Regions from separate parts of the Streptomyces sp. x-80 genome, predicted to be linked through region 2. Evidence: predicted binding sites of a transcription regulator. Region 2 holds the regulator's gene; the other holds the start of a gene.

Region 1 (11,431 bases), on a different contig from region 2:
GCGGTGGGGCTCACTGGGCGCTCTCCATCGACTTGCGCAGCTCGCTGCGGAGTTCGGGGGTGAGGACATGGCCTGCCCGGCCGACGAACAGCGCCATGTGGTAGGCGATGACGCTCATATCGCAGTCGGGGGTGGCGTGGACGCCGAGCAGTGAACCGTCGCTGACGGCCATGACGAAGAGGCTGCCCTCGTCCATCGCGACCATCGTCTGCTTGACGACTCCGCCGTTCATCAGCTTCGCGGCGCCGTTGGTGAGGCTGCCGAGCCCGGAGACGATGGTGGCGAGGTCGGCGCTGGACCCCCTGGGCCCGTTGTTCTCACCGGTCTGCGCCGCCTCGTCCGCCCGGTCGGGGTCCGAGGACAGCAGCAGCAGTCCGTCGGAGGAGACCACGGCGACCGAGCGGATACCGGGCACCTCGTCGACCAGGTTGGTCAGCAGCCAGTGCAGATTCCTTGCCTGACTGCTCGGACCGCGTCCCTGAGCAGTGGGCGCTTGCGCGTTCAATCGCGTGCCTCCTCGACAACGTGGCTCTCTCCCGGGGCCCCCGCGCCGTCGGTGTCCTTCTGTGGGATGGTCTGCTCCGCTGTTCGCTCCGCGATCTCCGCCTCCACCTCGCGCCGGCCGTCCCGGGCCCCTTGCTGGAATCCCCCGAGCCGGCGCCGCAGTGCCTCGGCGTGCGCCGCGCCGCTCTTGCGCGGCGCGGCGGCCGGCTTCTGCTGCGCCACGACCTTGGGGGTCCGCTTGGGCAGTCCGGTGACGGTGGTCCGCCGCTGTCCCTGCTCCGGTACGGCGGCGGGGGCGTCGGCCGGCCCGGCTCCCGGGACCGCGTCGCCCGCGGCCGCGTGGGCCGGTGCGTCGTCCGGTGCCGGTGCCGGTGCCGGTGCCGCGTCGGTCGCGGGACGGCTGTGCTGGTCCGGTCCGACGGCGTACGGGTCGGACGCGGCGGGCCGGACCGGTGCGGCGTGCCGGCCGCCGCCGGGGGCCGGGGCCGCCGGGGCGTCGGCCGGGGCCGTCGCCTCGTCGGGCCGGGTGTGCTCGGCGGCGCCGGTGGCGTACGGGCCGGACGACCGCGGGCCGTACGGGCTCGGGTCGGGCGCGGCATGGGTGGTGGGGCCGGCCGGCCCGCCGAGACCGGCCGCGTCGATGGCCCGCTCCGCCGCGGCGACGAGGGGATCGGTGGCGGGGGTGAACGGCCGGCCGGGGGCCGGACCGGTCCCCTGGCCGGTGTCCTGCCCGCCGTCCCGGTCCGGGACGATGACCGGGAGCTGGATGGTGGAGTCGTCGAAGGGCGCGGGGCCGGGGGCCGGGGCCTGCGGTGCGGCGGGCTCGGCGGGCACGGCAGGAGCAGCCGGTGCGACAGGTGCGGCCGGTGCGGTGGCCAGGTCGGCGCCACTGTCCGCGGCCGCACCGGGGCCGCTGTCCGCGCCGCCGTCCGTGCCGCCGGGCTCCGTACGGTCCGCGGTGTGCGGTGCGTCGTCGGCGTCCGCGTCGGGCCGGCCGGTCGCCGGATCGGTCCGCGGCATCCGCGTCTGGAGGGTGTTGGAGTTCGCCTCGGCGACCGAGCCGGGCAGGCTCGGTGCGGCGCCCGCGGCGGTGGACGCCGCCGGTCCGCCGACCGGGTCCGGGGCGGCGGGCAGGATCGAGCCGGGCAGCACGACGACGGCGGCGATACCGCCCTGCTCCTGTTCGCGCAGCTGCACCCGTACGCCGTGCCGGGCGGCCAGCCGCACCACGACGTACAGTCCGAGGCCCAGCGCCTCGTCGATGGTCTCGGCGGCCGCCGCCCCCGCCGCGTCCGCCAGCCGGGCGTTGAGCTCCGCCATCCGGTCCGCGGTCATGCCGATGCCCTCGTCCTGCACGGAGAGCATCACCTCGCCGGTCTCCAGCAGCCAGCCGGAGAGCTCGACATGCGCCTCCGGCGGCGAGAACGAGGTGGCGTTCTCCAGGAGTTCGGCGACCAGGTGGCTGATGTCGTCCGCGGCGAACCCGGCGACCTGGGCGTGCGGCGGCAGGGACCGGACGCGGACCCGCTGGTAGCGCTCGATCTCACTGATCGAGGCGCGCAGCACGTCCAGCAGCGGTACGGGACCCGGGTGGCCGCTGCCGTGTTCCGCGCCCGCCAGGACGAGGAGGTTCTCGCTGTTGCGGCGCATCCGCGCGGCGAAGTGGTCCAGCTTGAAGAGGGTCTCCAGCCGCTCCGGGTCCACCTCGCTCTCCTCCAGCGACTCGATGACGCCGAGCTGGCGCTCCACCAGGCCGAGGGTGCGCAGCGAGAGGTTGACGAACTGGCCGTGCACGCCGGTGCGCAGCGCCGTCAGCCGCTCGGTGAGGTCGGCCAGTTGCTCGGTCAGCTCGGCGCGCTGCCCGGTCAGGTCGGCCAGCTGCCCGGTGAGCTCGGTCAGCTGCCCGGTGCGGGCGGCCAGCTCCCTCTTGAGCTCCACCCGCTCGTCCTGGAGCACATCGCGCTCGGCGACCAGCCGCTGCCGGCCGCCGACCAGCCGGGTGCGCTCGCCCTCCAGCTCCCCGGTCCGCACGGCCAGCTCGCCGACCTTGCCGTGCAGCGCGTTGACGGACCGTACGGTGGCGGCGAACTCGTCGTTGCGGCCCTTGAAGGCGATGGGCTCCTCGTGCGACGGGTCGGCGGCGACCCGCTGGGCGCCGAGCCGCAGCGCGGCGAGCGGGCGGGTCATCGAACGCGCGGCGGAGACACCGGCGCCGACCGCGACCAGCAGGCAGAGCCCGGCGAGCGCGATGCGGATCTCCAGTGCCGTCACATCGTCGTCGCGCAGCCCGCCGAGCCGCTCGGTGTCGGCGGTGGCCATCGCGGACTCGACACCGCGCATCAGCCCGACGCGGGCGGTGAGGGCGGCCCGCACCCGGTCGCGGCCGATCGTCTGGTCGGCGGTGTCCAGGCGCGGCTGGGCGGTGAGCCGGGTCAGGTAGTTCTCGGCGTTGGTGACGTCGGTGCCGTTGACGGTGCGGTCGTAGCGGTCCCGCGCGCCGGCGCTCGCGGACTGCGCGAAGTCGGCGAGCGCGCCCTGTTCGCGGGTGTGCGCGAGCTGGGCGGCGGTGGTCAGCTTGGTCTGCGGGCCGCCCGCGCCCAGTGCGGCGAGCAGCAGACCGCGGGTGGCGGCGGCCTGGTCGGTGGCGCGGCCGAGGGCGGGCAGTGCGCGGGTGTCGGCGTCGGCGCCGTTCGCGCGGGCCGGCAGTCCACGGGCGATATCGGCACTGATCGCGCCGAGCGCCTGGACGGCCTTGGTGTACGCGGTGAAGGTGTCCTCGGCCGATCCGGGCCCGGACAGCGCCTTCTGACGGGTCTGCGGCAGTGCGGTGAGGAGGGTGTCGGCGGCGGTGAACACCGCGCTCTCCCCGGCGGTGCCGTGGGACTTCGCGCGCAGCTCGGTGATCTGCCGGTCCACGCGGGCGCGCTGGTCCTCCGGGACCCCGGCGCCGGACTTGCTGCTGCGGCCGCCGGCGACGTAGGCGGTCATGGCGTCGCGCTCGTCGGCGAGGGAGTGCGCGAGCGTGATGGCGCGCGCGTTCAGCTCGGCGAGGTCGACGAGTTGCTGGCTGGTGTGGGTGTTGTCGACGGCGGTCATGACGCCGGGCGCACCGGCCCCCAGGACGGCCACCGCGACGACGGCGACGGCCCCGACGAGACGGTTGCGCACCCGTGCGGCGGGGCGCCCTCTGCGGTCTCCACCGCTGCCCGCCGTCCCCGGACCGGGGACCGGACCCGTGCCCGGTCCCGAGACCGAACGGGCCGGTGATCCCGGCTTCCCTGCGCCGCCCCGAAGCCGCTTCTTCCGCACCGCTGCTCGCATTCCTGTCTCGCCTGCCCACGCCGTGTGGCCTCGCGGACCCGGCTCGCTCCTCCGCTCGCGGGGCGGATCTGCGCGGAGACCGCAGCAGCGCACACGTCCGCGAAGGGAAACAGCCCGGCTCTGCGCGTTGCGACGAACGTCCTGGCCCACCCCAATGATCCGGGAAACGACCATTCCACCGGCGCTGCGCAGTGGCTCGGCAACACATGCCCGACCACCTGAACGAGTGAACATCAATCCGAGTTTGACCATCAACTTCCGCGCACCGGCGGGACGGGCCGCAACCTCGCGCAACCCCCCGGCGGGTTTGGAGAACCGCCGCGGTCCTGAAAAGATGCGCGCCCGCATCCCGCCCGCCGCCCTGGTCCGGACTTTCCGTCCGCCGGCGGCCCGGCCGCCCGCCCGCGCCCGGGAAGCGTCCCGCCGCCGGGAGAATACGGGCGGCTCCGGCACACTCGTTCCCATGCGCATCGAACTCGCCACCGAACCGGGCGATCCCCAACGACCGAACGAGGACTACGCATCGGTCGCTCTTCCGGCCTCCGGCCAGGGCGGAGTCCTGGTCCTGCTGGACGGTGTGACACCGCCGGAGGAGGCGTACGGCTGCGTCCACTCCGTGCCGTGGTTCACCGCGCGCCTGGGGGGTGCGATGCTCGAACTGTCCGGTTCACGGCGGGATATGACGCTCGCTGAGATCCTTGCGGCGGCCATCTCCCGGACGGCCGATATGCATCGATCGACCTGTGACCTTTCTCACGTCCGCACTCCGCAGGCGACCGTGGTCACCGCGCGCTGGTGCGCGGACACCGTCGAGTACCTCGTACTGTCCGATTCCGTCCTCCTGCTGGAGCGGCCGGACGGCACGGTGTGGCCGGTACTGGACCCCCGGCTGGACGAACTGCCGCCCGCGGTCCGCGCCCGGGAGGCCGCGGTCCGGGCGCTGCCCCGCGGCTCCGCCGAACGCGCCGCCGCGGGCCGGGCGTACGGCCGCGCGGTCGAGGCGCTGCGCAACGCCGAGGGCGGCTTCTTCACCGCGGCCGCCGATCCATCCGTGGCCGCCCGCGCGGTGACCGGCCGCGTCCCGCGCGGCGAGGTCCGCTCGCTGACCGCCCTCAGCGACGGGGCGGGCCGCTGGGTCGAGGTGTTCCGCGAGGGCTCCTGGGCGGACTGCGCGGCTCTGGTGGCGAAGCAGGGACCGCAGGCGCTGATCGACCAGGTCCGGGCGGCCGAGGCGGCGGACCCGGACGGCGCCGCGCACCCGCGCGGCAAGGCGCGGGACGATGCCGCGGTGGTCTTCGTGGCGCCGTGACCACGGCCGCGGCCGGATGCCCGACCGGGGCCCCGTCCGCCGTCAGGGCCGGTGCCGGGGCGGCGGAGCCCGCTCCGGGCGGGCCGGCGCCGAGGGTACGGGAGGCCGGCTGCGGGACGGCGGCGTACGCGCGCCGCGGCGGCCCTCAGCCGTCCCTCAGCAGCACTCACCCTCCTGCTCGGCGTTGAGCTGGTGCAGCAGACGGGCCAGGTCGGCGACCTCGGTGCGGTCCCAGGAGGCGAGGCGGCGGGCGTACTGGGCGCGGCGTCCCTCGCGGACCCGGGAGAAGCGGTCCCGGCCCTCGTCGGTGATGCGCACCAGGACCGCCCGGCCGTCGGCCGGATCCGGTTCGCGGGCGACCAGTCCGAGGTCCTCCAGGGCGTGCAGCTGACGGCTCATCGTGGCCTTGCCGACGCCGAAGAAGCCGGCCAGGTCGGTGGCGCGCTGCGCGCCGATGTCGGCCAGCCGGACGAGGAGACCGTAGGCGGCCGGTTCCAGATCGGGGTGGACCTCGCGCGCCATCTCACCGGACGAGGCGCGGGCGCGGCGCAGGAACACCGCCAACTCGCGTTCCAGAGCCAGGAATACGTGATCCACATGATCTACGTGGTCCGCGTGCGGCGCGTGGTCCGTGGCCTCTGGCCCGCCGTCCGCCGCCGTACCGTCGGCTCCGGTGTTGTGCACGTCAGCGACCTCTCCCGCTTTCCCGAGAATGAAAATTTCCTGCCGCCGCGACAGAAACCGCAGCTTGGCCAGTATTTCGCAGGATTAGACCAACGACAGCCCCGCGACCCTCTTTTGTCACGCCGGTCTACGCGCGTATCGTCATTTCTGGCATGACCACACCAAGTTCCAGAGGCTCCACCAGGTGCCCCGCACACCGCACCGTGCCCTCGCGCCGGTGCACCCCTGCCGTCACCGCCTTCCCCCCTCAGGTCAGCTCACCGAGCTCTTCGGAGGCACGCATGCCCGCGTCCAGATCCGGCTCCCCCCACCGCCCCGCGCGCTCCCTCGCGACCGCGGCCGGCATCCTCCTCGCGACCCTCTCCCTCCTCCTCGGCCTGCCCGGCGCCGCCGGGGCCACCGCCGCGTCCGCGCGGCACGCGCCGGAACCCACCCACCCCGGCCAGGACTGGGCCGGTTCCCAGATCGCCGCGCACGAGGGCACCGCCCCGGGCGCCCCGCCGCCGGCCGCGCTCACCGCCTCCGTCGAGGGCGTGGACGTCAGCGGCCACCAGGGCAACGTCGACTGGCAGTCGCTCTGGAACAGCGGGGTCCGCTTCGCCTACGTCAAGGCGACCGAGTCCACCAGCTACACCAACCCGTACTTCGCGCAGCAGTACAACGGCTCGTACAACGTCGGGATGATCCGCGGCGCGTACCACTTCGCCACGCCGGACACCTCCAGCGGCGCCGCGCAGGCCACCTATTTCGCCAATCACGGCGGCGGCTGGTCCAAGGACGGCAAGACGCTGCCCGGCGCGCTCGACATGGAGTACAACCCCTACGGCGCGACCTGCTACGGCCTGAGCGCGACCGGGCTGGTCAACTGGATGAAGGACTGGTTCGCCACCTACAAGGCGCGCACCGGCCGGGACGCCGTCCTCTACACCTCCACCAGCTGGTGGTCGCAGTGCACCGGCAACTACACCGGGTTCGGCACCATCAATCCGCTGTGGGTGCCGCGCTACGGCTCCTCGGCCGGCGAACTCCCGGCCGGCTGGGGCTTCCACACCATCTGGCAGTACACCTCCACCGGCCCCGCCGTCGGGGACCACGACCTCTTCAACGGCGCACAGGACCGCCTCCAGGCACTCGCCAACGGCTGACGACGCCCGGCCGCGGGCCGCGACCGGCGCGGTCCCCGGCCGGCACCCGCGCGGCCGGACGTACGGCGGCGCCCCGCCCGCACGAGGTGTGCGGACGGGGCGCCTGCCCGGTCCCGGCCGCGTCCGTCACGCCGCGACCGGAACCTCCGGCGCCGCGCCGGCCGCGGTCACGGCCGGTGTCAGCGCCAGCTCCAGGACCTGGCGGACGTCCGCGACCGGGTGCACCCGGAGGGCCTCCAGGATCTCGGCCGGCACCTCGTCCAGATCGGGTTCGTTGCGCTGCGGAATGATCACGGTGGTGATGCCGGCCCGGTGCGCCGCGAGCAGCTTCTGCTTGACGCCGCCGATCGGCAGCACCCGCCCGGTCAGCGAGATCTCACCGGTCATCGCCACGTCCGGCCGGACCTGCCGGCCCGACAGCAGCGAGGCCAGGGCGGTGGTCATCGTCACGCCCGCGCTCGGCCCGTCCTTGGGGACCGCACCGGCCGGTACGTGCAGATGCACCCCGCGCTCCTTCAGATCGGCGACCGGCAGCTCCAGCTCCGCGCCGTGCGAGCGCAGGAACGAGAGCGCGATGTGCGCGGACTCCTTCATCACGTCGCCCAGCTGTCCGGTCAGCTGGAGGCCCGACGCACCGGTCTCCGCGTCCGCGAGCGACGCCTCGACGTACAGCACGTCGCCACCGGCACCGGTGACCGCGAGACCGGTCACCACCCCGGGCACCGCGGTCCGCCGCCCGGCCGGGTCCTGCGCCGACTCGGGGGTGTGGTGCGGGCGCCCGATCAGCGGGCGCAGCTGTGCGTCGCCGATGGTGAACGGCAGCTCCCGCTCGCCGAGTTCGTGCTGGGCGGTGACCTTGCGCAGCAGCCGGGCGACGGCCCGTTCCAGGTTCCGCACGCCCGCCTCGCGGGTGTACTCGCCGGCCAGCTTGCGCAGCGCCTCGTCCGTCACGGCCACCTCGCCGGGCTCCAGACCGGCCCGCTCCAACTGGCGGGGCAGCAGGTGGTCCCGGGCGATGACGACCTTCTCGTCCTCGGTGTAGCCGTCGAGCCGCACCAGCTCCATGCGGTCCAGCAGCGGTTCCGGGATCGCTTCGAGGACGTTGGCGGTGGCCAGGAAGACCACATCGCTCAGGTCCAGTTCGACCTCCAGATAGTGGTCCCGGAAAGTGTGGTTCTGCGCCGGGTCGAGGACTTCCAGCAGCGCCGCGGCCGGGTCGCCCCGGAAGTCGGAGCCCACCTTGTCGATCTCGTCGAGCAGCACCACCGGGTTCATCGACCCGGCCTCCTTGATGGCCCGGACGATCCGGCCGGGCAGCGCGCCGACGTAGGTGCGCCGGTGGCCACGGATCTCCGCCTCGTCCCGGACGCCGCCGAGCGCGACCCGGACGAACGAGCGCCCCATGGCGCGTGCGACGGACTCGCCGAGCGAGGTCTTTCCGACGCCCGGCGGCCCGACGAGCGCCAGCACGGCGCCGCCCGCCCGCCGTCCGCCGCCGTTTGCGGCACCCTCGCCCGCCGCCCCCGCGGACGGCCCGCCGACCAGCCCGAGCCCCCGGTCCGCCCGGCGCTTGCGGACGGCCAGGTATTCGGTGATCCGCTCCTTGACGTCCTCCAGGCCCGCGTGGTCCGCGTCCAGGACCCGGCGGGCACCGGCGATGTCGTAGGCGTCCTCGGTCCGCTCGTGCCACGGCAGTTCCAGGACGGTGTCCAGCCAGGTCCTGATCCACGAGCCCTCGGGGCTCTGGTCGCTGGACCGCTCCAGCTTGTCGACCTCCTTGAGGGCGGCCTTGCGGACGTCCTCGGGGAGGTCGGCGGCCTCGACCCGGGCGCGGTAGTCGCCGCCCTCGTCCTCCGGGTCGCCGTTGAGCTCGGCCAGCTCCCTGCGGACCGCCTCCAGCTGGCGGCGGAGCAGGAACTCCCGCTGCTGCTTGTCGACGCCCTCCTGGACGTCCTTGGCGATGGACTCGGCGACGTCCTGCTCGGCGAGGTGTTCGCGCAGCATGTCGGTGGCGGACTTCAGCCGGGCGACCGGGTCGACGGTCTCCAGCAGCCGGAGCTTCTGCTCGGTGGTCAGGAACGGCGAGTACCCGGAGTTGTCGGCGAGCGCCGAGACGTCCTCGATCTGCTGCACCCGGTCCACGACCTGCCAGGCGCCGCGCTTACGCAGCCAGCTGGTGATCAGCGCCTTGTACTCGGTGACGAGCTCACCGACCGCTCCCGGCAGCCGGTCGGGCACCGGTTCCTCGACGGCGGTGCCCGCCACCCAGAGCGCGGCACCGGGCCCGGTCGTACCGGAACCGATCCGCACCCGTCCCAGGCCCCGGATCAGCGCCCCGGGATCGCCGTCGGACAGCCGCCCGACCTGCTCGATCCGCCCGAGCGTGCCGATGCCCGCGTAGGTGCCGTCGACCCGGGGCACAAGCAGCACCTCCGGCTTGTTACCCCCGGAGGCGGCCGCCTGCGCGGCCTCCACCGCGGCCCGTACATCCGCGTCGGACAGGTCCAGCGGCACCACCATGCCGGGCAGTACGACCTCGTCATCGAGGGGCAGCACGGGCAGTGTGAGCGAGGTGGACGTCGAAGCCATGATCTCCCCTTCGGCAAGCAAGTTGAGCTGTACTCACTCAATGCGGAGGGAGGGGCGGATGTTCCCCGGAGCGTGTTCGCTGTGAGCGATCGGCGGGACCGGCGGGACCTGCCGGAACCGGGGACCGGCGAACCGATGGACGGGCGGACCGAGGGATCTGTGGACCGGCGGATCGCGGAGGTGTGGGGCGGGCGGCGGCGGGGAGCTGCGGCCGGGCACCGCGGGCGGTGGCTCGTCGTGGGCGGTGGCTCGCCATGACCGGTGGCTCGTCGTGGCCGGTGGGCGTCATCTGACGGTCGTTGAGGTCCGGCGACGCGCGAACCGGGGTTCACCACGGCACCAGCGAAGGCCGAGGAAGCCGATGGAGTGGCGGGAGCCGGTGAAGTGTGGAGGGAGCCGGTGAAGTCGGTGAACACGGCCTGCCGCACGCTTCGTCGGCAGGCCCCTGTCCGGCCGCGCGAGGCCGGTCGGCGGCGGCACGGACCCGGGCGAACCGCGCGAACCGGATTTACCCGCCGGGGGCTGTCGCGTCACCGCCGGAACTCGCCCGGGGCGCCGGGCCGGCTACCAGTGTCCGGGGCGGCCGAGGGCCGACGGCAGTCGGGTGCTCAAGTCGCCCTTGGCCGCGTTGAGCTGGGCCTGTGTGAGGAAGATGCTGCCGGTGAGGTCGGCACCGCTCAGGTCGGCGCCGCGCAGATCGGCACCGATGAGGTCGGCCAGGCGCAGGTCGGCGCCCGTGAGGTCGGCGCCGATCAGGTAGGCGCCACGGAGATTGGCGCCCCGCAGATCGGCCTTCCGGAGCCGCGCCCCCATGAGATCGGCGCCCCGCCGGTTCTTCTTGCGGCCGCCGGTCCCGGCCCGGACGAGTTCACTGGTGCGCAGCAGCAGGGTGTTGACCTCACCGCGGTGCGCCGCCACGTCCAGTTCGGCCAGTTCCGGGGCGCTGCCGCGGGTGAGGCGTTCGGTCCGCTCCAGGGCGCGGCGCAGCTCGTCGTGGACGGGGCGGGCCGGCGGCAGGGTCAGCGCTTCGGTCAGGTACCAGAGGAGTTCGTGGAGCTGCCGCATGACGGGGAACACCTCCGTCATCTGCCGGACGGTGCCGGGCGCCTGCCGCCAGTCCCGGCCGCCGAAGGTGACCTGGGAGACCTTCTGGCCCGCGCCGAAGCAGTCGAAGACGGTGCAGCCGGTGAAGCCGCGCCCGCGCAGGTCGGCGTGGATGCCGCAGCGGGAGTCCGTACGCAGATGGTGGCAGGGCCGCCCGGCCTCCTTGTCGTTCGCGAAGTCCGCCGAGGCCGCGAACGGCAGCACGACACAGCACAGTCCGAAGCAGCTGCCGCAGTCGGCGACCAGATCGAGCCGCCGGCCGGGGTCGATGGCGTCGGGAATCGGGGGTTCGCGGTCCTCGGACACGGTGCGGGCACTCCTGCGACGGGGAGGCGCCGCTGCTCAGCGCACTCGGAAGGGGGTGCCATTCTCCCAGGCACGGCACTCGGCCCGCCCCCGCCCGGCCTTTTCCGCGCGCGGCGCCGGCCGGCCCGCCCGCTCCCCCGGCACTGCCACCGGCCCCGCCTGCCATCCGGCCCGGGGCATGACCGGAGAGTACGTACGGGTCACGGCCGCCGAGCCCGGCCGGGCCCCCGGTGATCCCGGGTGGGCGCCCACCACGAACGGCTGCGGCCGTTCTTCCGCACGACCGCGCACGATGAGGGCGGGATGCTCATACGGCAGGGACTGCGGGGACGGCGGGGCCAGCCGGGACTGCGGGGGCGGCGGGGACACGGGACAGCGGAATCGAGGGACCGGGGGTCAGGAATCGGGGGAGCCGGGGGATTCCGGGGATTCGGGGAAATGGGGGACCGCGGAATCAGGCGACCGGGGG
Region 2 (11,431 bases):
CCGCTGGACGGAGCCGGCGTCGGTCTCGTTCCGGAGCGCCAGTTCCTCCATCTTGAGCCGGTCCACGGCGCGCTGGAGCTCATCGATCTCGACGGGTGACGAGTCGATCTCCATCCGGAGCCGGGAGGCGGCCTCGTCGACCAGGTCGATGGCCTTGTCGGGGAGGAAGCGGGAGGTGATGTAACGGTCGGAGAGGGTGGCGGCGGCGACCAGCGCGGAGTCCGCGATCTGCACCTTGTGGTGCGCCTCGTAGCGCCCCTTGAGGCCGCGCAGGATCGCGACGGTGTCCTCCACGCTCGGCTCGGCGACCAGCACCTGCTGGAAGCGCCGCTCCAGCGCCGCGTCCTTCTCGATCCGCTCGCGGTACTCGTCCAGCGTCGTCGCGCCGACCATCCGCAGCTCACCGCGGGCCAGCATCGGCTTGAGCATGTTGCCGGCGTCCATCGCGGAATCGCCGCCGGCGCCCGCGCCCACGACGGTGTGCAGCTCGTCGATGAAGGTGATGATCTGGCCGTCGCTGGACTTGATCTCGGCGAGGACGGTCTTCAGCCGCTCCTCGAACTCACCGCGGTACTTCGCGCCCGCGACCATCGCGCCCAGGTCCAGCGAGACCAGGCGCTTGTTGCGCAGCGACTCGGGCACATCGCCCTTGACGATCCGCTGGGCGAGGCCCTCGACGACGGCGGTCTTGCCGACGCCCGGCTCGCCGATCAGCACCGGGTTGTTCTTCGTGCGCCGCGACAGGACCTGCACCACCCGGCGGATCTCCTGGTCCCGGCCGATGACCGGGTCGAGCTTGCCCTCGCGGGCGGCCGCCGTGAAGTCCGTACCGAACTTCTCCAGCGCCTTGTACGTGCCCTCCGGGTCCGCGGTGGTCACCCGCTGCCCGCCCCGGCTCGTCTCGAAGGCGGCCAGCAGCTTCTTGGCGGTGGCCCCCTGCTGCGCCAGCAGCTCGCCGGTCCTGCCGCCCTTCGCGGCGATGCCGATCAGGAGGTGCTCGGTGGAGATGTACGCGTCGCCGAGCTCCTTGGCGCGCTGCGCGGCGTCCGCGATGACGGCGAGCAGCTCGCGGTCCGGCTGCGGCGGCGCGACGGTGGAACCCTGCACGCTGGGCAGCCCCGCGAGCTGCCGCTCGGCGCCGGAGCGCAGCACGGCGGCGTCGGCCTCGACGGCCGACAGCAGGTCCATGATGTTCGCATTGTCTTCGGCCCGCCCGGCCAGAAGCGCGAGCAGCAGATGCGCGGACGTCATATCCGCATTCCCGGCGGTGATCGCCCGCTCATTGGCGGCGCTCAGCGCCTCCCGGCTCTTGTTGGTCAGCTCGGCGTCCACGTCCTCGCGATCCTCCTCGTACTCGTCCTGTACTCGTTCCGCCGCCAGCCGCGGCCATCACACCGACTCTGCACTTACCACCGTGCGATAAGTTGAGCCTACTCCACTCAAGGTTGAAGCGCGACGTCAACATCACCTTCAGCGACCCCCTACTGCGAGTGAATCGACCCGAACGCGCCTTCGCCACCGCTGCCGCCCGGCAACAGTGCATCAAGATCAAGAACAACCGTCGCCACCGGCGCGGGCCGCCGTGTGCCGGGTGGGCCGCAACCGCCGCGCGACGCGGGAAGGCATCGCACGGACCGGGACCGGCCACAGATCGGCACGGACCGGAAAACGCGAACAGGGCCGGGGATCACCCGGCCCTGCTCGCGTGTGTCACGGATGCGCCGTACGGCACCCGGCCCGTTACTCGGGCCGCTTGGGCCGCCACACCACCAGCGCGCTGGCCTGCTGCACATCCTGGTACGGCACCAGATCGCGGCGGTAGGACGCGTGCACCGCCGCCTCCCGCTGCCGTATCGCGCTGGCCGCACCCTCCACGGCGCCCTGGAGCTCGGCGACCCGCTGCTGGAGCGCGGCGACCTGGTTCTCCAGCTCGATGATGCGCTTGATGCCGGCGAGGTTGATGCCCTCGTTCTGGGACAGCTGCTGCACCGTACGGAGCAGCTCGATGTCCCGGGCCGAGTAGCGGCGGCCCCGCCCGGCCGTCCGGTCGGGTGAGACCAGACCCAGCCGGTCGTACTGCCGCAGGGTCTGCGGATGCAGGCCGGAGAGCTGAGCCGCGACGGAGATGACGTACACCGGCGACTCATCGGTCAGTTCATAGGGGTTACGACGCTGCCCGCCCCGGCTGTCCATCTCAAGCTCCCTTCGCGGCCTTGAAAAGCTCCTCCCGCGGGTCCGCTCCCGCGGTCGCCTCCCGGTAGGACTCCAGCGACTCCTTCGCCTTGTCGCCGAGCTCCTTGGGGACGGTCACCTCGATGGTGACCAGCAGGTCACCCCGGGTGCCGTCCTTGCGGGTCGCGCCCTTGCCCCGGGCCCGCATGGTGCGGCCGTTGGGCGTCCCGGCCGGCAGCTTCAGCGTCACCGGCGGGCCGCCCAGCGTCGGCACCTTGACCTCGCCGCCGAGCGCCGCCTCCGGGAAGGTGACCGGCACCGTGACGGTGAGGTTGTCGCCCTTGCGGCCGAAGACCGGGTGGGCGTCGACATGCACCACGACATAGAGATCGCCCGCCGGACCGCCCTGCTCACCGGGGGTGCCCTTACCGCGCAGCCGGATGCGCTGCCCGTCGGAGACACCCGCGGGGATACGGACCTGCATGGTGCGCGAACTCGTCGCGCGCCCGCTGCCCTTGCAGACCTCGCAGGGGTCCTGGGCGATCAGGCCCCGGCCCTTGCAGTCGGCGCACGGGTCGGTGAGCGAGAAGCCGCCGCCCGCGCCCCGGCTGACCTGTCCGGTGCCGACGCAGGTCGGGCAGACCCGCGGCGTACCGTTCTTGTCGCCGGTGCCCGAACACGCCTTGCACGGCGCCTGGCTGGACATCCGCAGCGGAACCGTGGCCCCGTCGACCGCCTCGGTGAAGCTGAGCGTCACCTCGGACTCGACGTCCTGACCACGGCGCGGCTGCGTACGGGTGCCCGCGCCGCCGCGGTTGAACAGACCGCCGAACACGTCCCCGAGCCCGCCGCCGAAGCCGCCGGCACCGCCGCTCTGACCCTGCGAACCCCCGAAGAGGTCGCCCAGGTCGAAGTTGAAGCTGCCGCCCCCGCCGGGACCGGGACGGTAGCCGCCGTTGCCGAACAGCGCGCGCGCGTCGTCGTACTCCTTGCGGCGCTTGGCGTCACCCAGGATGTCGTTCGCCTCGGAGATCTCCTTGAAGCGCTCCTCGGCCTTGTCGTCACCCTTGTTGGCGTCCGGGTGGAACTCGCGGGCGAGCTTGCGGTACGCCTTCTTGATCTCCGCCTCGGTGGCATCCTTCGGGACGCCGAGGACCTTGTAATAGTCCTTCTCCACGAAGTCCTTGGTGCTCATCCTCGACGTCCCTCCTCTCGCACGGTGTTCTCTGGTGTCCTCACGTCAGCCCTCTTCCGGGCCACCGCTCTCCTCGTCCGAAGCCTTCGCGTCCTCTTCGGCGGGGGACTTGGTGGCCTGCGCGCCCGGCTGCGGCTCGGCGACGGCGACCCGCGCGGGGCGGATCGTCCGTTCACCGATGCGGTACCCGGGTTGCAGGATCGCGACGCACGTCGTCTCGGTGACATCCGGTGCGTACGAGTGCATCAGGGCCTCGTGGATCGTCGGGTCGAAGGGCTCGCCCTCCTTGCCGAACTGCTGAAGCCCCAGCTTGGCGACCGCGGTCTCCAGCGAGTCGGCCACCGACTTGAAGCCGCCGACCAGTTCGCCGTGCTCGCCGGCGCGGCCGATGTCGTCGAGGACGGGCAGGAGCTCGGCCAGGAGGTTCGCCGCGGCGATCTCCTTGACCGCGACCCGGTCCCGCTCCACCCGACGGCGGTAGTTCTGGTACTCCGCCTGGAGCCGCTGGAGGTCCGCCGTACGCTCGGTGAGCGCCGTACGCGCCTGGTCCAGCTGCGCCGTGAGAGCGATGTCCTGAGCTTGCTTGTCGTCCCCGGCCGGGGCCGAGCCCGCCTTGTCGGCGGACTCGGCACGCGCCGTGCCGTCAGAGTTACCTGCGGACTCGGTGTCGGAGGGGACGTCGGGCTTCTTCTCGAAGCCCGGGGTCTCCTCCGTCACGCGGCACCGTCCTTCTTCGGCTTCTCGTCGTCGACGATCTCGGCGTCCACGACATCGTCCTCGGCCTTGGCCTGCTGGCCACCCGCGGCACCGGCGGCACCCGCGGCACCGCCACCGGCGGCCTGGGCGTCGGCGTACATGGCCTGGCCCAGCTTCTGGGAGACGGCCGCGACCTTCTCCGTGGCGGTGCGGATCTCGGCCGAGTCCTCGCCCTTGAGCTTCTCCTTCAGCTCGGCGACGGCGGTCTCGACCTCGGTCTTGACCTCGGCGGGGACCTTGTCCTCGTTGTCCTTGAGGAACTTCTCGGTCTGGTAGACGAGCTGCTCACCCTGGTTACGGGACTCGGCGGCCTCGCGGCGCTTGTGGTCCTCGTCCGCGTAGCGCTCGGCTTCCTCGCGCATCCGGTCGACCTCGTCCTTCGGCAGCGAGGAGCCGCCGGTGACGGTCATCTTCTGCTCCTTGCCCGTGCCCAGGTCCTTCGCGGTCACGTGCATGATGCCGTTGGCGTCGATGTCGAAGGAGACCTCGATCTGCGGGACACCGCGCGGGGCCGGCGGCAGACCGGTCAGCTCGAACATCCCGAGCTTCTTGTTGTACGCCGCGATCTCGCGCTCGCCCTGGTAGACCTGGATCTGCACGGAGGGCTGGTTGTCCTCGGCGGTGGTGAAGATCTCGGACCGCTTGGTCGGGATCGTCGTGTTCCGCTCGATCAGCTTGGTCATGATGCCGCCCTTGGTCTCGATACCAAGCGACAGCGGGGTGACGTCCAGCAGCAGGACGTCCTTGACCTCGCCCTTGAGGACACCGGCCTGGAGGGTGGCGCCGATGGCGACGACCTCGTCCGGGTTGACGCCCTTGTTGGCTTCCTTGCCGCCGGTCATCTCCTTGACGAGCTCGGCGACGGCCGGCATACGGGTCGAACCGCCGACCAGGACCACGTGGTCGATCTCGGACAGGTTGATACCCGCGTCCTTGATGACGTTGTGGAACGGGGTCTTGCAGCGCTCCAGGAGGTCCGCGGTGAGCTGCTGGAACTGCGCCCGGGTGAGCTTCTCGTCCAGGTGCAGCGGGCCCTCGGCGGAGGCGGTGATGTAAGGCAGGTTGATCGTCGTCTCGGTGGAGGACGACAGCTCGATCTTCGCCTTCTCGGCGGCCTCGCGCAGGCGCTGGAGCGCCATCTTGTCCTTGGCGAGGTCGACGCCGTGGCCGTTCTGGAACTGCTTGACCAGGTAGTCGACGACGCGCTGGTCCCAGTCGTCACCACCGAGGTGGTTGTCACCGTTGGTGGCCTTCACCTCGACGACGCCGTCGCCGATCTCCAGCAGCGAGACGTCGAAGGTGCCGCCACCGAGGTCGAAGACCAGGATGGTCTGGTCGTCCTTCTCCAGGCCGTAGGCGAGCGCGGCCGCGGTGGGCTCGTTGACGATACGCAGGACGTTCAGTCCCGCGATCTCGCCGGCCTCCTTGGTGGCCTGACGCTCGGAGTCGTTGAAGTACGCCGGGACGGTGATGACCGCGTCCACGACCTTCTCGCCCAGGTACGCCTCGGCGTCACGCTTCAGCTTCTGCAGGATGAAGGCGCTCATCTGCTGCGGGTTGAAGCCCTTGCCGTCGATCTCGATCTTCCAGTCGGTGCCCATGTGGCGCTTGACCGACCGGATGGTCCTGTCGACGTTGGTGACCGCCTGGCGCTTCGCGACCTCGCCGACGAGCACCTCGCCGTTCTTGGCGAAGGCGACGACGGACGGCGTGGTCCTGGCGCCCTCGGCGTTGGTGATGACGGTGGGCTCACCGCCTTCGAGAACACTGACGACGGAGTTCGTCGTGCCCAGGTCGATGCCGACCGCACGTGCCATTTCGATTCCTCCAGCTGACTTGAGTGGAACAGGCTCAAGCATGCGACACGGAGAGGAAACCTGTCAACAGACCTGAGCGGAGCCCGCTCAACTTTTATATCGCGCTTATCGTCACCGCTGTGTCACCGAAGACGCCAGGGGCGCTCCTCAGGGTTGCCTGCGCGACGCAGATCACCGGCCGGGCGGCTTCATGGGGCCCGGGATACTGGGTAATCTCAGCGCAGACCTGAAAAGTTACCGCTTAGTAATTCCGCTCTCGCAGGCACGAGGAGCCCCCATGCAACTCGCCGCGATCATCGTGTCGCTGGTCCTCATCGCGGTCGGCGTCGCACTGTTCTGCCGCGCCATCTTGCAGATCTACCGCTTCGTACGGCTCGGCCAGCCCGTACCCGCCGGCACCCGGACCGACGACCCCAAGCAACGCACGGTCACGGTGGTCAAGGAGTTCCTCGGCCACACCCGGATGAACCGCTGGGGCGTCGTCGGCGTCGCGCACTGGTTCGTGGCGGTGGGCTTCTTCTCCCTGCTGCTGACGATCGTCAACGCCATCGGCCAGCTCTTCCGGGCCGACTGGCTGATCCCGGTGATCGGCGACTGGCTGCCGTACGAGATCTTCACCGAGTTCCTCGGCCTGATGACGACGGCCGGCATCCTCGTCCTGATCGTCATCCGGCAGCTGAGCAAGCCCGGCAAGGCGGGCCGCAAATCCCGCTTCACCGGCTCCAACTTCGGCCAGGCGTACTTCGTCGAGGCCGTCATCCTCATCGTCGGCCTGTCGATCATGACGCTGCGCGCCCTGGAAGGCGTCCAGCACGGCGTCGAGGGTTACGAGGCCGGGTTCTTCGCCTCCTACCCGCTGATCCTGGCGTTCAAGGGACTCAGCCTCGGCACGATCCAGAACCTCACCTACCTCGTCGCGATGATCAAGATCGGGACATCCTTCATCTGGATGATCACGGTCGCCCTCAAGACCGACATGGGCGTGGCCTGGCACCGCTTCCTGGCCTTCCCCAACATCTGGTTCAAGCGCGAGGCGTCCGGCGATGTGGCGCTCGGCGCGCTCCAGCCGATGACCAGCGAGGGCAAGCCGATCGACTTCGAGGACCCGGGCGAGGACGACCAGTTCGGTGTCTCACAGATCGAGCACTTCTCCTGGAAGGGCCTGCTCGACTTCTCCACCTGCACCGAATGCGGCCGCTGCCAGTCGCAGTGCCCCGCCTGGAACACCGGTAAGCCGCTGTCGCCGAAGCTGCTCATCATGTCGCTGCGCGACCATGCGCACGCCAAGGCGCCGTACCTCCTGGCGGGCGGCGGCAAGGACGCGGAGGGCAACGAGAAGGCGAGCGCCGAGCAGCTCGCCGACGTACCGGCCGCCGCACTGGCCGAGGCCGAGCGCCCGCTGATCGGCACCCTCGAAGAGAACGGCGTGATCGACCCGGACGTCCTGTGGTCCTGCACCACCTGCGGCGCCTGCGTCGAGCAGTGCCCGGTCGACATCGAGCACATCGACCACATCGTCGACATGCGCCGCTACCAGGTCATGATCGAGTCGTCGTTCCCCTCCGAGGCCGGGACGATGCTCAAGAACCTGGAGAAGAAGGGCAACCCCTGGGGCCTGGCGAAGAAGCAGCGACTGGCGTGGACCAAGGAGGTCGACTTCGAGGTCCCGGTCGTCGGCAAGGACATCGAGGACCTCACCGAGGTCGATTACCTCTACTGGGTCGGCTGCGCCGGCGCCCTGGAGGACCGGGCCAAGAAGACCACCAAGGCGTTCGCGGAGCTGCTGAACATCGCGGGCGTGCAGTTCGCCATCATGGGCGGCGACGAGGCGTGCACCGGCGACTCCGCCCGCCGCCTGGGCAACGAGTTCCTCTTCCAGCAGCTCGGCCAGCAGAACGTCGAGATGCTGAACGCGGCGTTCGGCGAGGACGCCGACGAGGGCGTGACGGTCCCCCAGGCCAAGAAGAAGATCGTCGCGACCTGCCCGCACTGCTTCAACACCCTCGCGAACGAGTACCCCCAGCTGGGCGGCGAGTTCGAGGTCATCCACCACACCCAGCTGCTCCAGCACCTCATCGACGAGGGCAAGCTCGTCCCCGTCACCCCGGTCGAGGGTCTGATCACGTACCACGACCCCTGCTACCTGGGCCGCCACAACAAGGTCTACACACCGCCGCGCGAGATCATCGCCAAGGTGCCGGGCCTGCGCAACGAGGAGATGCACCGCCACAAGGAGCGCGGCTTCTGCTGCGGCGCCGGCGGCGCGCGGATGTGGATGGAGGAGCGGATCGGCAAGCGCGTCAACAACGAGCGCGTCGACGAGGCCCTCTCCCTCAACCCCGACATCGTCTCCACCGCCTGCCCGTTCTGCCTCGTCATGCTCACCGACTCGGTGAACGCCAAGAAGAACGACGGCGAGGCCAAGGAGTCCATCCAGGTCGTGGACGTGGCCCAGCTGCTGCTGGACTCCGTCAAGACCCCCGCCGACCCGGCGGACGACCCGGAACCGGCGGACACACCGGAGCCGGTGAAGTAGGCGAAACAGCGGCAGCACCCCTTGCCGACGGCCGGTCCCGCAGCACGCGGGACCGGCCGTCGGTGCGTACGGCGCGGGCACATCGGCGAACATGGCGGTACGCATGACGGCGAACCCGACGGCGGACATGACACCGGACATGACAGCGAACCGGCAACGAACCCGGCAACGAACCCGGCAACGGGCACAACAACCGGGCACCACAACTGATACGGCAGCAGAGCAACGGCAGTGACAAGCAGTAACAGCGGTAGCAGCGGCAGCAGGGTGGGGCACGGCACGGGTATGCGTACGGACAGGCCGCTCGGCGCCCTTCTCACCCGCCCCTTCGGTATCCCGCTCGCACTCCTCGCCGTCCTGCTCACCGCCTGTGCGGGCACCCCGGCACCCCCGCCGTCCGACACCCGCCCCAGCCCCCGCCCGTCGGCCACGCCCGTCGCCGCCGTCCCCTCCGTCGGCGTCCTGACCAGCGAAGGCGACCACTGGTGCACGGCGAGCGTGGTGGACAGCCCGCAGGGCAATGTGATCGCCACCGCCGCCCACTGCGTCTTCTTCCAGGAGGAGGACGAGCAGGACGGTTACGAGGCCGGGTACTTCGACGGCGACCTGGAGTTCGCCCCGCAGTACTCCGGCGCCGCCCCCGGCCGTTACCCGTACGGGAAGTGGCGGGTCACCGGCATCCACGTCAACACCCTGTGGAAAGACGAGAACGAGGACCAGGGCGACTACGCCTTCCTGACCGTCGCTCGGGACGCCCGCGGCCGCACCCTCCAGGAGGTCGTCGGCGCCGCCGTCCCCGACTGGTCCTCCGGCCCGCGCCGCCGCGTCACCGTCATCGGCTACCCCAACGAGGACCACAACCCCGGTAACCGCCCCGTCTCCTGCACCACCCGCACCCGCCGCGACACCGACGAGCCGTACATGGTGCGGATGGACTGCGCCGGTCTCTGGAGCGGCACCAGCGGCAGCCCCTGGCTCGCCGACCACGGCGGCCCGGACCGCCCCGGGCGCCTGATCGGCATACTGAGCGGCGGCGACACCGACCGCGAATCGGTGGCGGTGCTCTTCGACCACCGGGCCCACGACCTGTACGAGCGGGCGGCGCGGGCCGGCGCGACCTGAGGATCCGGGTGGCGGCCACGGGACGGGACCGAGGCGCGGTACCCCGTCGCCGGCCGACGTCACCCCCGTACCGGGTGCCCCAGCCGCACCGGCAGCCCGAACGGTGTGCGGCACTGCGCCGCCCGGAGGGGACCGTGCGCGGTGTGTGGGGACCCCCGCCGCGCGCGTGCCCCGAGTCCGGCGAATGCGCTCGGCGGCCGGCCCGGTTCGCCCGGATGATCGATACGCCCGGGGCCCTTACGCCTCCGCCCGTACGGGTGCGCCCCTACGGTCAGGCGGGTGCGCGACGCGGAGGCATCGCCCCGTCACCGGCGTCAAGAGGGCAGGCCGAACGGCGACGGCGCTACCGCGCGCTCTGCCGAGGCGAACTCCGGGCGTGGTTGTCTCTGGACCGTCGAATTCATGGCGTCCCGCATAACTCACCGCACGGACAGCGAAAAACGGTGCACCGCGGCGGCGTCACGTTTCCTGAATAGCCGCCAGGAAACTGCGCGGCGAGCGACGGGAGCAAGCGAATGGAATTTCCTCAAGCATCGGAATCGACCGTCCGGAGTGAATTCCGAAACCGCGGGGTCCGGAGCGTCACGGCGGCAGCCGTCCTGCTGGCGGCCGGCGCACTGAACCTGGCGGCCGAAGGGCCCGCCGAGGCCCGGAGCGGCAGGACATGGGACCTCCTGGCCGGGTGCGAGAGCGGCGGAAACTGGCATACCGATACGGGGAACGGATTCTCCGGAGGGTTACAGATCGCCCATCCCACCTGGCGCTCCAACGGCGGCAGCACGTACGCGTCACGCGCGGCGCGGGCGACCAGGCAGCAGCAGATCCAGGTGGCGGAACGGGTACTGGCCCGGCAGGGGTGGCGCGCCTGGCCCGCCTGCTCGGCCTCGCTGGGGCTCGGCTCGGCCACTCCGCACGGCGCCACGCCGCACACCACCGCACCGTCCCGAGAAGCCGCCGAGACCGCCCCCGGGCCGCTCCGGCACTCGCCGTCCCGGAAAAGCCGGGACGAGGCGGGGCGCCACCGGAAAACCGCCGAATCCGTCGTCGTCAATGCGGGCGACACGGTGAGCGGTATCGCGTACGCGCACGGAATGGACTGGCAGGAATTCTACCGCCAGAACCGCCGGACAATCGGCGCGGATCCGAACCTCATCTTCCCCGGCATGCGGCTGAACGTACGGCACACCGGCACCGACTGAACGCATTCCGGAACACCCCGGCATTCCCTCGTCCGCCTTCGGGGGAATGCCGGGAGGGGGGTCCTGGGCGGGAGCGCAGGCCGGCCGTCCGCTGATCGGCGGATGGTCGGCCCGCGCTCCCGCCCACCAGCACCATCCCACTCCAACTCGCATGCCGCACCCATGAGTTGGCGCCCCACCCGCCTCGGCATGAGCGTTCAGCACGTCGATATCGGTTGCCCGGCGCCACACCGTGCCCCGACCATCACCACACCCGGCCACGCCCCACCGCCACCGCCCGGCCGCCCCACCCCCGCCCCGGCCCCGCCTCCCGCTCTCCCCCCAGCACCGGCCGCCCCCCACCTCACCCGCACAGCCCAACCCCACAACCCGCCCCGCCCGCCCCGGAGCGGCCGCCGCCACCCCGCCCGCTCCCGCAGAGCACGCCCCTCCCGTAGCACTCCCGTACCCCTCCTCCCGCAGGTCCTCCTCCCCCGGACCCGTCCCCCCTCCCGGATTCCCCTAGGGGATGTCACAGGTCGGCGGCAAACCCCCGCCCGATGTCCCAGCTCCCGCACCCAGGTTGCGCAGACCAGGTAGTTTCGATGACGTGGCTGGATTCAGGATGGGTCGCGGACGGGATGCCCGCTCCGCG

Evidence for each region. Region 2 encodes HspR, which represses chaperone genes until heat shock. Its sites were predicted from a motif close to TTGAGNNNNNNNNNCTCAA; they were not measured.
Region 1: a site for HspR is predicted at 9,575-9,593, ahead of lon (endopeptidase La). Genes of this name have one in related genera too.

The regions. Positions count from the first base shown of each region.
Region 1 is NZ_JAJPWM010000004.1:130,651-142,081, forward strand. Features, by position in the region: gene ACLJWH_RS08690 (DUF742 domain-containing protein) at 1-14, opposite strand, end outside; gene ACLJWH_RS08695 (roadblock/LC7 domain-containing protein) at 11-505, opposite strand; gene ACLJWH_RS08700 (nitrate- and nitrite sensing domain-containing protein) at 502-3,672, opposite strand; gene ACLJWH_RS08705 (hypothetical protein) at 4,289-5,134, shown strand; gene ACLJWH_RS08710 (MarR family winged helix-turn-helix transcriptional regulator) at 5,291-5,818, opposite strand; gene ACLJWH_RS08715 (lysozyme) at 6,100-6,963, shown strand; gene lon (endopeptidase La) at 7,090-9,552, opposite strand; gene ACLJWH_RS08725 (pentapeptide repeat-containing protein) at 10,117-10,962, opposite strand.
Region 2 is NZ_JAJPWM010000010.1:211,938-223,368, reverse strand. Features, by position in the region: gene clpB (ATP-dependent chaperone ClpB) at 1-1,332, opposite strand, end outside; gene ACLJWH_RS21960 (heat shock protein transcriptional repressor HspR) at 1,741-2,193, opposite strand; gene dnaJ (molecular chaperone DnaJ) at 2,195-3,367, opposite strand; gene grpE (nucleotide exchange factor GrpE) at 3,413-4,084, opposite strand; gene dnaK (molecular chaperone DnaK) at 4,081-5,940, opposite strand; gene ACLJWH_RS21940 ((Fe-S)-binding protein) at 6,218-8,476, shown strand; gene ACLJWH_RS21935 (trypsin-like serine peptidase) at 8,762-9,598, shown strand; gene ACLJWH_RS21930 (transglycosylase family protein) at 10,114-10,797, shown strand; gene ACLJWH_RS21925 (Yip1 family protein) at 11,402-11,431, shown strand, end outside.